DNA from 4 places in the Micromonospora sp. WMMD729 genome. Region 1 is predicted to be linked to each of the others. Evidence: riboswitches for the same ligand, from Rfam matches in the RefSeq annotation. Region 1 holds a riboswitch; each other region holds the start of a gene.

Region 1 (2,191 bases):
GGACCGTCCGGGCCGGCAGGGTGACCCGCTGGCCGTCGTCGGTCACCCGCGTCTCGCCGGCGCCGATCGTGGTGAAGACCTCGTCGGCGAAGGCCGCCGCGGCATCGGCGCTGTCCGCGCCGGCGTAGCGGGCCACCGCGCCGTACCAGGTGGCCGGGTCGGTGCCGACGCCGACCGGGGCGCCGACCTCCCGTTGGTACGCGGCCAGCAGCGCCGCCCCACCCCGGATGTTCGTGGTCGGGTCGGTGCGCAGCGCCTCGACGGTGGCGCCGGTCAACGCGGCGGCGGCGTCCAGCGTCTGTAGCGCGGCGGTGGGCGGCGCGTCGTCGGTGGCGGGCGCGGGCGTCAGAGCGCGACGGGAGTCGTCGCCGCGCGGGTCCTCTCCCGGAGCGTCGTGGTGGCCGCGCCGGGGTAGGGCGGCCACGTGACGGGCGTCGGTCAGGTGCATCGGGCCGTAGCCGCCGCTGGTGCTCGGGGTGCCGGCGTTGCTGTCCCACCGGGATTCCAGGTAGGAGACGCCGAGCAGCACGTCGAGCGGCACGCCGTACTCGGTCGCGGCAGCGGCGTACTGCTGCTGGCGGTCGGCCACGGGTGCCGCGGCGGCCGGTCCGGCGGGTAGCGGTACGGTCGCCGTGGCGGTGAGCAGCGCGACGGCGAGCAGGGTCGGACGTTTCATCGAACCCCCTACATATGAACTGGTGTCGGTTGCGGTCACCTTCGCGCTACGGGGGAGTCCGCGTCAATACCTTTCCATGTATCAAAATCAGCGGAAAGAAACCTTCACATCACCGCGATGGAACGCGCGATTCGGTACGGAGTGTCACGGCCGCACGGGTTGCGGATCGGTAACGGCCGTCTCTACTCTGGTCATTCGTCGGCCCGGTAGCAGGTCTGCCCACCCCGGGCGGTAACGGACCGACACCGCCGAGTCGCTCGCGAGCGAGCCGGGGACCCACGATCCCCGGGGTGAATCCGCAGTTCCTGCGGTAGGGCGCCCACTTCCCGCCCGAACCCGTCAGCTAACCCGGTAGGCGGTCAGGAAGAAGGAGTACGGAACCCGGTGGCCTCCCATGCCCCGCGGCCGTCGTCCGGACGGTCGGCTCCGGCCGACCCGACGTCGACCGTGCCGCGTCCACGCTGGTCCCGCTTCACCACCGCCCTCGCCGCCCTGGTCGGCGTCGCCGTCGTCCTGACCGGCAGCGCCACGGCGGCCCACGCCGACCCGTCCGTCGCCGAGATCGAGAAGCAGATCGACGACGACTGGAACAAGCTCGAACCGATCATCGAGCGGCACAACGCCACCCGTACCGACCTGGCCCTCAAGCGCAAGCAGGCCGACGCCCTGGCCGCCCGGATCGCGCCGCTGGAGCGTCAGGTCGACGCCGCCATGAACAAGGTCAGCGCGCTGGCCGTGCGCGCCTACATGGGCGAGAACCTGTCGACCGTGAACACGATGCTCGGCAGCCGGTCGCCCAGCGAGGTCGTCGGGCAGCTCGAGATGCTCGACCGGTTCGCCCACAACCAGCAGGAGGACGTCCGTCAGGTCGCCGACCTGCGCAACGAGCTGGCCCGGCAGAAGGCGCCGCTGGACGAGATGGTGGCCCAGCTGACCCGCACCGAGGCCCAGTTGGCGGCGAAGAAGAAGCAGATCAACGAGGAGATCGACCGGCTGCAGAAGCTCCGCCTCAAGGTGTACGGCAACGGCGGCGGCGGTCCGCTGCGCCCGGCGCCCTGCCCGGCCAGCTACCCGGGTGGCGGTGCCGGTATCGCGGTCAAGTTCGCCTGCGCCCAGATCGGCAAGCCGTACGTGTGGGGCGCCGAGGGACCGAACTCGTACGACTGCTCCGGGCTGATGCTGGCCGCCTGGGCGAAGGCCGGTGTGTCGCTGCCGCACAACGCCGCCGCGCAGAGCCGGGTCACCAAGAACGTCAGCAAGAGCGACCTGCGCCCTGGCGACCTGGTCTTCTACTACAGCGACATCCACCACGTCGGGATGTACGTCGGCAACGGCTGGGTGGTGCACGCCTCCCAGGCCGGGGTGCCCGTCAAGATGAAGAAGGTCGACGACGGGCCCATCCACAGCTACGGCCGTCCCGGCTGACCGACGCGGGACAGGTTCGGGCCCGTCGCGATCCGCTCGCGGCGGGCCCTCGTCGTCCCTAGCGCGTCGGCCAGGCGCGCCAGTTCTGCC
Region 2 (2,191 bases), 1.7 Mb from region 1:
AAGTACGCGGCCAGGTTGTTGCCGTACGTCTTGTCCCCGCCGCTGGCGACCCCGCCGAAGCCGCCCTTCTGCGCGGCGAAGTCGCAGGCCCGGCCCTTGGGGTGCTCGCCCGAGCCGCCGTTGCGGTGACAGGAGACGTACCGGGTGAAGCCGGCGGCCTTGGCCTGGTTGAGCGCGTGCAGCGTGCGGGGGGTGATGCAGCCGCTGGCCGGGGTGGGGTCGTTGACGCTGCACGACTCGGACGGCCAGGAGCCGTCGGAGTTGCGGGGGGCGGGCTGGGCGTTGGCGGTGGAGGTGCCCCGGTTGGAGCCGGTGTCGGCGGCGGTGGTGCGTGCCTTGTCGTTGGCGACGGTCAGGGCCCGCTCGGCCTGCTCCTTGCGCTTGGCCATCACCTCGACCTGCTTACGCTGCTCCCGGATCTCGCCGTCCAGGGCGACGCGGGTGCGGTTCGCCTCGTCCCGGGTGGCGTGCAGGTCGCGCAGCACCCGGTCCTCGTTGGCGGCCACCACGTCGAGGGCGGCCGCCCGGTCCATGAAGCCCTCGGGGGTGTTGCTGTTGAGCAGGGCCGAGACGGTGCTGAGTCGACCGGTGCGGTACGCCACGCCGGCGATCTCGCCGACCTTGCCGTTGCGGACGGTCATCTCGGCCTCGGTGTCCTTGAGTTTGACCGCGAGTTGCTGCTGCCGCTGGACGGAGGTGTCCAGGGCGCGCTTCGCGTCCAGGTAGCCCTTGCTGGCGGCCTCGAGTTGGGCCCGCAGCGCGGGGGTGCCGCCCTCCTCGTCACCGTCCGGTGCCATCGCGGCCCGCAGGCCGCCGGGGGGAGCGGCGCTGGCGGCGCCGACCGGGAGCGCGACGCCGAGGGTGACCATCATGACGATCAGTGCCGCCAGTCGGGCGGCCAGAGGTCGTGCTGGTGCCACTACGCATGTCCTTCCGTCAGCCGCCGACCGGGTTAGCTGACGGGTTCGGGACGGAAGATCCCTACCGCTGACGCGGATGCACCCCAGGAACATGGTTCCCCGGTTCGCCCTGTCGGGCGATTAGGCGGCGGCCGCCACCGGCGCCGGGAGGCGCCGCCGGGTGGTGGCCGGGACAGAGCCTACCGGTGCTGGTGGGGTCTGTGCAGCCGTTGTGACGGACGGTGCGGGCGTGGTGACGCAGATGTTCACCACTCGATGGAGCCGCACGCCCCCGGGGCGGCCCCGGGCTCGGTCTGCAACGTGGCGTGTTCGATGCGGAAGTCCTCCCGCAGGGCGGTGCGCGCCGCGGTGAGCACCGCGCCGACCTCCGCGCCGGGCGCCATGGTCAGGTGCGCGGAGGCCACCTCCATGCCCGAGGTGAGCGTCCAGACGTGCAGGTCGTGCACCTCGACCACGCCGGGCACCGCGGCCAGCCGGTCGTGCACGGCGGTGACCTGGAGGTGTTCCGGGGCGGCCTGCACGAGGATGCGTACGGCGGCACGCCCCAGCCGCCAGGTGCGCGGCAGGATGAACACGCCGATGGCGACCGCGACCAGCGGGTCGGCCCACCACCAGTCGGTGACCGTGATGAGCAGCGCCGCGCCGATCACGCCGAGCGAGCCGAGCAGGTCGCCCAGCACCTCCAGGTAGGCGCCCTGGAGGTTGATGCTCTCCCGGGCGCCGGCGCGCAGCAGCGCGAACGCGATCACGTTCGCGAGCAGGCCGAGGACAGCCACCGTGAGCATCGGCCCGCTGAGCACCTCGTGCGGGTCGCCGAACCGGCCGATCGCCTCGATCACCACGTAGACCGCCACGCCGGAGAGCAGCACGGCGTTGGCCAGGGCGGCGAGCACCTCGAGGCGGTAGAGCCCGAACGTGCGCTGCGGATCGCCGGTGGCCCGTCGGGTGGCGGTGATCGCGGCGAGCGCCATCCCGATGCCGAGCACGTCGGTGAACATGTGTCCGGCGTCGGAGAGCAGGGCCAGCGAGCCGGTGTGGAAGGCGGCCACCGCCTCGACCACCATCAGGGTGGCGAGCAGCCCGAAGGCGGCCCAGAGCCGTCCCCGGTGCTGGTGGGCGGCGTTGGCGACCGACGCGTGGTGGTGGTCATGTCCTGCTCCCACGAAACCCACCCTCCGACGCCGCCCGGGACCGGGTCAAATGTATGCTCACATCGCTATGTGTGCAACTGTACGGGCGGCCCCGTCCGACCGGTACCGCCAACGCGACGG
Region 3 (2,191 bases), 2.8 Mb from region 1:
TGTACTCCGGGGCCAACTTCAGCGGCGACATCTTCCTGCTCGACGGGCCGTACAACTGGTGTAAGGACGTCACGCTGCCCTCGTACTTCCGCAACCAGGCTCAGTCGATCATCAACAACCGGCCGTCCGGCACCGTCTCCACCTTCTGGGACAACGCGAACGCCACCGGCCTGCTCGGCTACCAGCACGCGTACGGCTACCGGGCGAACCTGGCATACGACACGGCCGCCATCGGGGGGACCTGGAACAAGCGCATCGAGGCGGTCCGGGTCTGCTGATCCGACGGCTGCGCGGGGGCGGGGCTCACCCGGCGCAGCCGCACCTGTGGGGGCCACCACGGCGCCGGCCGGAGTCCACGGGGACCCCGGCCGGCGCTGCGGGTGGTGTCAGCCCGGGTAGTAGCAGACGTTGGGGATGACCGGACCGCCGTTGACCCCGAAGATCGCGAAGCCCATGTAGGCGCGGGTCTGCGGGCCGTACTCGCCGTCCTCGGCGATGTTCGCGTACACGATGTCCTCGTTGATCTTGTGCTGGGCGTACCGGACGGCCTCGCGGGTCTTCGAACCGTAGTTGCCGTCCAGGGTGAGCGACCGCGAGTAGCAGTTGTTCAGCGCCTCCTGCAACACCAGCACCGCCGAGTTCGAGTGGCCGTAGCTGAGGTAGCAGCTCTTGTTCCCGGTCTGCCAGCCGACGGTCGGCACGTGCATGTCCGCCCCGCCCGGGTAGCCGCCGACCCGGTAGAAGGTCAGGCTGGTGCACGGGCTGGCCGCCTGTGCGGCGGCCGGCGTGGACAGGGTCAGGCCCACGCCGGCCAGTACGGCGACGAGGGTGGCCGCGGCGCGGCGACGGCCGGTGCGACTCTGCTGGAGCGCCATGGGTTCCTCCTGCGTGTGGGGTCCGGGATGGACCCGGTGCGCTTCGGAGCATCGCGATCGGTTGTCTACGGTTTCCTGTCCGAACGTCAATTCACCAGGTACGCGTCACACCGTGATCGGAATCGGTCCATCGTGGTCGGTGCACAGGTGAACGTCGTTCGCAACCGCTGGCCGGGGTGCCCCGCGCGGGCCGGTGAACAACTTCACAAGCGGTGGGCGACCGTCGGCGACCGTGCCTACCGTCGGTCGGGTCCGCCACCGTGGACGCCGCGACCGGTAACGCCAAATCCTGCCCCCGGTCGTCGGAAACAGAACCCGGGCAGGAGCGGGGGACCCAGGTTCCTCGGTGCATGTCACCTCGGGGTGAAGCCGCAGCGCGCGGCCGGGCTCCTCGGCCCGAACCCGACAGCTCACCTCGCCGGCGTGGAGGAAAGTTCCATGACGTCTGCGTACACCCCCCGTCATCGACGGGTCACCACCCGCCGCGTCGCCGTCGGCACCCTGGCCGTCGGCGCGGTCACCGGCGCCGTCGCCCTCTTCGGCCCGGCGGCCCCGGCCCAGGCCGGTGTCAACTGGGACGCGATCGCCCAGTGCGAGTCCGGCGGCAACTGGAAGATCAATACCGGGAACGGCTACTACGGCGGGTTGCAGTTCTCCCAGGGCACCTGGGCCGGCTACGGCGGCAAGAAGTACGCCGCCCGCGCCGACCTCGCCAGCCGTGGCGAGCAGATCGCGATCGCCGAGAAGGTGCTCGACGGGCAGGGCATCGGCGCGTGGCCGACCTGCGGCCGCAAGGGCGGCTCGTCGGGCGGCTCCGCGACGAAGTCCACCGGCAAGTCCTCGACGACGTCGACCGGCACGTCGTCGTCGTCCACCGCCGGCAAGGAGCACTCGTCGCGCGGCGACCGGCCGGCCACCCGTAACCACGAGCGGACCGCCCCGGCGGCCAGCGGTGACACCTACGTGGTCCGGCCGGGGGACACCCTGTCCGAGATCGCCGAGCGGCACCGGCAGAGCGGCGGCTGGCACGCCCTGTACGAGCGCAACCGTCAGCTGATCGGCGCGGACCCGGGTCTGATCCTCCCGGGGCAGCGGCTCGCTCTCTGACGTACCACAGGCGAACGCTCGGCCGGATCCCCGGCCGAGCGTTCGTTCGTCTGTGCGCTGTCTCCCGGGGGACGCGTCAGGCCGCCGAGGCGGCCGTCCGCGCGTCGCGGCGGGCCATCACGTCGGCGTTCCAGCCCCAACGCGGCGCCGGCGCGGCCGTCCCGGCCGGCCACTCGGTGTCGGCCTCGCCGCCGTCGGCCGTCCCGGCC
Region 4 (2,191 bases), 490 kb from region 1:
AGCCGGTCGCCGGGAACCAGATCTGCCGGTTCCAGATCACGTAGTAGATGCCGAGCCGGTCGGCGTTGCGGATGAGGAACGCGGCGACGTTGTTGCCGTACATTCGGGTGTCGTTGTTGTGCCACGGGCTGAAGCCGCTCTTCTGCAGCGACCAGTCACAGGCGCGGCCCTTCGGGTGCTCGTACGGTCCACCGTTGCGGTGGCAGCCCACGAACCGGTTGAAGCCGGCCCGCTTGACCTCCTTGTAGGCGTGCAGGGTGCGCGGCGTGACGCAGCCGGAGGTGGTCGGGTCGTCCTCGCTGCACGACTGGGGCTTCCAGTCGCCGTCGGCGGTGCGCCCCGGGCCGATCCGGGCGACCATCGACTTGGCGTCGACCAGGCCACCGGTGAAGCCTTCACCACCGACCAGGGCGAGAGACTTCTCCGCGTCGCGCTTGTCCTTCGCCATCAGCGCGGTCTGCTTCTGCTGCTCGCGTACCTCGGCGTCGAGAAGCAGCTTGGCCTGCTCGGCGCGGGCCTTCACCGCGTTGACCTCGGCGAGCTTCTTCCCGTTGACCATGTTCATCTCGTCGAGCGCCGCCGCCCGCTGGACGAACGAGTCCGGGGCGTCGCTCTCCAGCAGCATGGCCATCGCACCGATCCGCCCGGTCCGGTACGACTGGGCGGCGATCTGCGCGACCTGCGGCTCCAGCGCGGCCAGATCGGCCTTGGCCCGCTCGACCTCCACCGCCAGTTCGAGCTGCCGCTTCTTCGACTTGTCCAGTTTGGACTTCGCCGCCACGTAGTCCCGGTTGGTCTGCTCGATCACGTCGGTGAGCAGCTTGGGCTCGTCGGCCTCCTCGTGCCCGGACGGCGTGGGGGTCGTCGGGGCGGCGTGCGCCGGGAGGGGCCCGGCGAACACGGTCAGCGCAGCGAGCACGGCCACCACGGGCGTCAACCAGCGGCGTAGGGGTGCCGTCACAATCTTCCCTTCCGTCGACCGCCGACCGGGTTAGCTGACGGGTTCGGGGCGGAAGTGGCCCCTACCGCTGTCGCGGATTCACCCCACGTACCTGGGTCCCCGGCTCGCCGGTTGGCGATTGGGCGGTGGCACCGCAGGCGCCGCTGCGCGCCTTCGTCGGTGACCGGCAGCGAGGTTACCCGAGAGTCCACCGCCTGAGCTACGTCCTGATGCCGACTAAAAGCGTCATTTCGCCATGGCGTTGAGTGACCAGTGACGCGGTTCTCAGGGCGGGTGCCCGATCCGGTCACGCTGAGGAGTGTCACCATGCCGTATCCGTGCTCCTGTTCGGCTCTGGCCACCCGGTGGTGGCGGTGGATGGGGGTGTGCTCCGCTGCGGATCGGGCCCGTCGGCCCGACCCGCAGGCGGGGAACTGAGAGCGGCCAGCGCCTCCGCGCGGTCCGCGCGGGGGCGCGGCGCCGGGGCGTCCGCGTCGGTCGGGGTCGTCGATCCGGCTGCGGTCACCACCGCGGCCAGCCCGGTGGTGAGGGGTACGGCGGCGATCAGGCCGAGCGTGGCGACCGCGCTGCGGACGATCTCCTGGGCGAGGAACTCGCTGGTCAGGATCTGCCCGATGGGACGCGAGTCGGCGGTGAGCAGAAGCAGCAGTGGCAGTGACGCGCCCGCGTACGCCAGCACGATGGTGTTGACCGTGGAGGCGATGTGCGCCCGACCGACCCGGGTGGCCGCCCGGTAGAGCTGTCGCCGGCCCAGCCCGGGGTTGGCGTTGGCCAGCTCGGTGACGGTGGCGGCCTGGGTGACGGTCACGTCGTCGAGTACCCCGAGTGAGCCGATGATGATCCCGGCGAGCAGCAGGCCGCGCAGGTCCACATCGGACTGGAACATCGAGAGCGTGGTGGCGTCCTCGCTGCCGAAGCCGGTGAGCTGGGTGGCGGCCGTGGCGATGGTCGCGAGCACGCCGGTGAGCACCAGGCTGCCCAGGGTGCCGAGAACCGCGACGGAGGTCTGCGCGGTCACCCCGTGCGTCAGGTAGAGCACCACGAACATGATCAGGGCCGCGCCGACCACGGCCACCAGCAGCGGGGACCGGCCGGCGCCGATGGCGGGCAACACGAAGGTGAGCAGGATGGCGAAGCTGGCGGCCAGACCGGCGAGCGCGGCGAGGCCCCGCCACCGCCCGAACGCGACGATCGCGGCGGCGAAGACCACCACGAGCCACACCAGCGGCG

Evidence for each region. A riboswitch is a leader RNA that binds a small molecule or an ion and turns the genes downstream of it on or off. The one in region 1 is predicted to bind cyclic di-AMP.
Region 2: another riboswitch for cyclic di-AMP. It lies ahead of ACN263_RS22340 (coiled-coil domain-containing protein); the one in region 1 lies ahead of ACN263_RS30395 (NlpC/P60 family protein).
Region 3: another riboswitch for cyclic di-AMP. It lies ahead of ACN263_RS12060 (transglycosylase family protein); the one in region 1 lies ahead of ACN263_RS30395 (NlpC/P60 family protein).
Region 4: another riboswitch for cyclic di-AMP. It lies ahead of ACN263_RS01320 (coiled-coil domain-containing protein); the one in region 1 lies ahead of ACN263_RS30395 (NlpC/P60 family protein).

Annotation. Positions count from the first base shown of each region.
Region 1 covers NZ_CP186059.1:6,583,357-6,585,547, forward strand. The annotation lists gene ACN263_RS30390 (N-acetylmuramoyl-L-alanine amidase) at 1-676, opposite strand, end outside; cyclic di-AMP (ydaO/yuaA leader) riboswitch at 913-1,048, shown strand; gene ACN263_RS30395 (NlpC/P60 family protein) at 1,061-2,101, shown strand; gene dcd (dCTP deaminase) at 2,160-2,191, opposite strand, start outside.
Region 2 covers NZ_CP186059.1:4,896,731-4,898,921, reverse strand. The annotation lists gene ACN263_RS22340 (coiled-coil domain-containing protein) at 1-920, opposite strand, end outside; cyclic di-AMP (ydaO/yuaA leader) riboswitch at 926-1,057, opposite strand; gene ACN263_RS22335 (cation diffusion facilitator family transporter) at 1,166-2,083, opposite strand.
Region 3 covers NZ_CP186059.1:2,644,471-2,646,661, forward strand. The annotation lists gene ACN263_RS12050 (peptidase inhibitor family I36 protein) at 1-278, shown strand, start outside; gene ACN263_RS12055 (peptidoglycan-binding domain-containing protein) at 387-875, opposite strand; cyclic di-AMP (ydaO/yuaA leader) riboswitch at 1,146-1,314, shown strand; gene ACN263_RS12060 (transglycosylase family protein) at 1,314-1,982, shown strand; gene ACN263_RS12065 (hypothetical protein) at 2,059-2,191, opposite strand, start outside.
Region 4 covers NZ_CP186059.1:287,823-290,013, forward strand. The annotation lists gene ACN263_RS01320 (coiled-coil domain-containing protein) at 1-961, opposite strand, end outside; cyclic di-AMP (ydaO/yuaA leader) riboswitch at 966-1,096, opposite strand; gene ACN263_RS01325 (YibE/F family protein) at 1,263-2,191, opposite strand, start outside.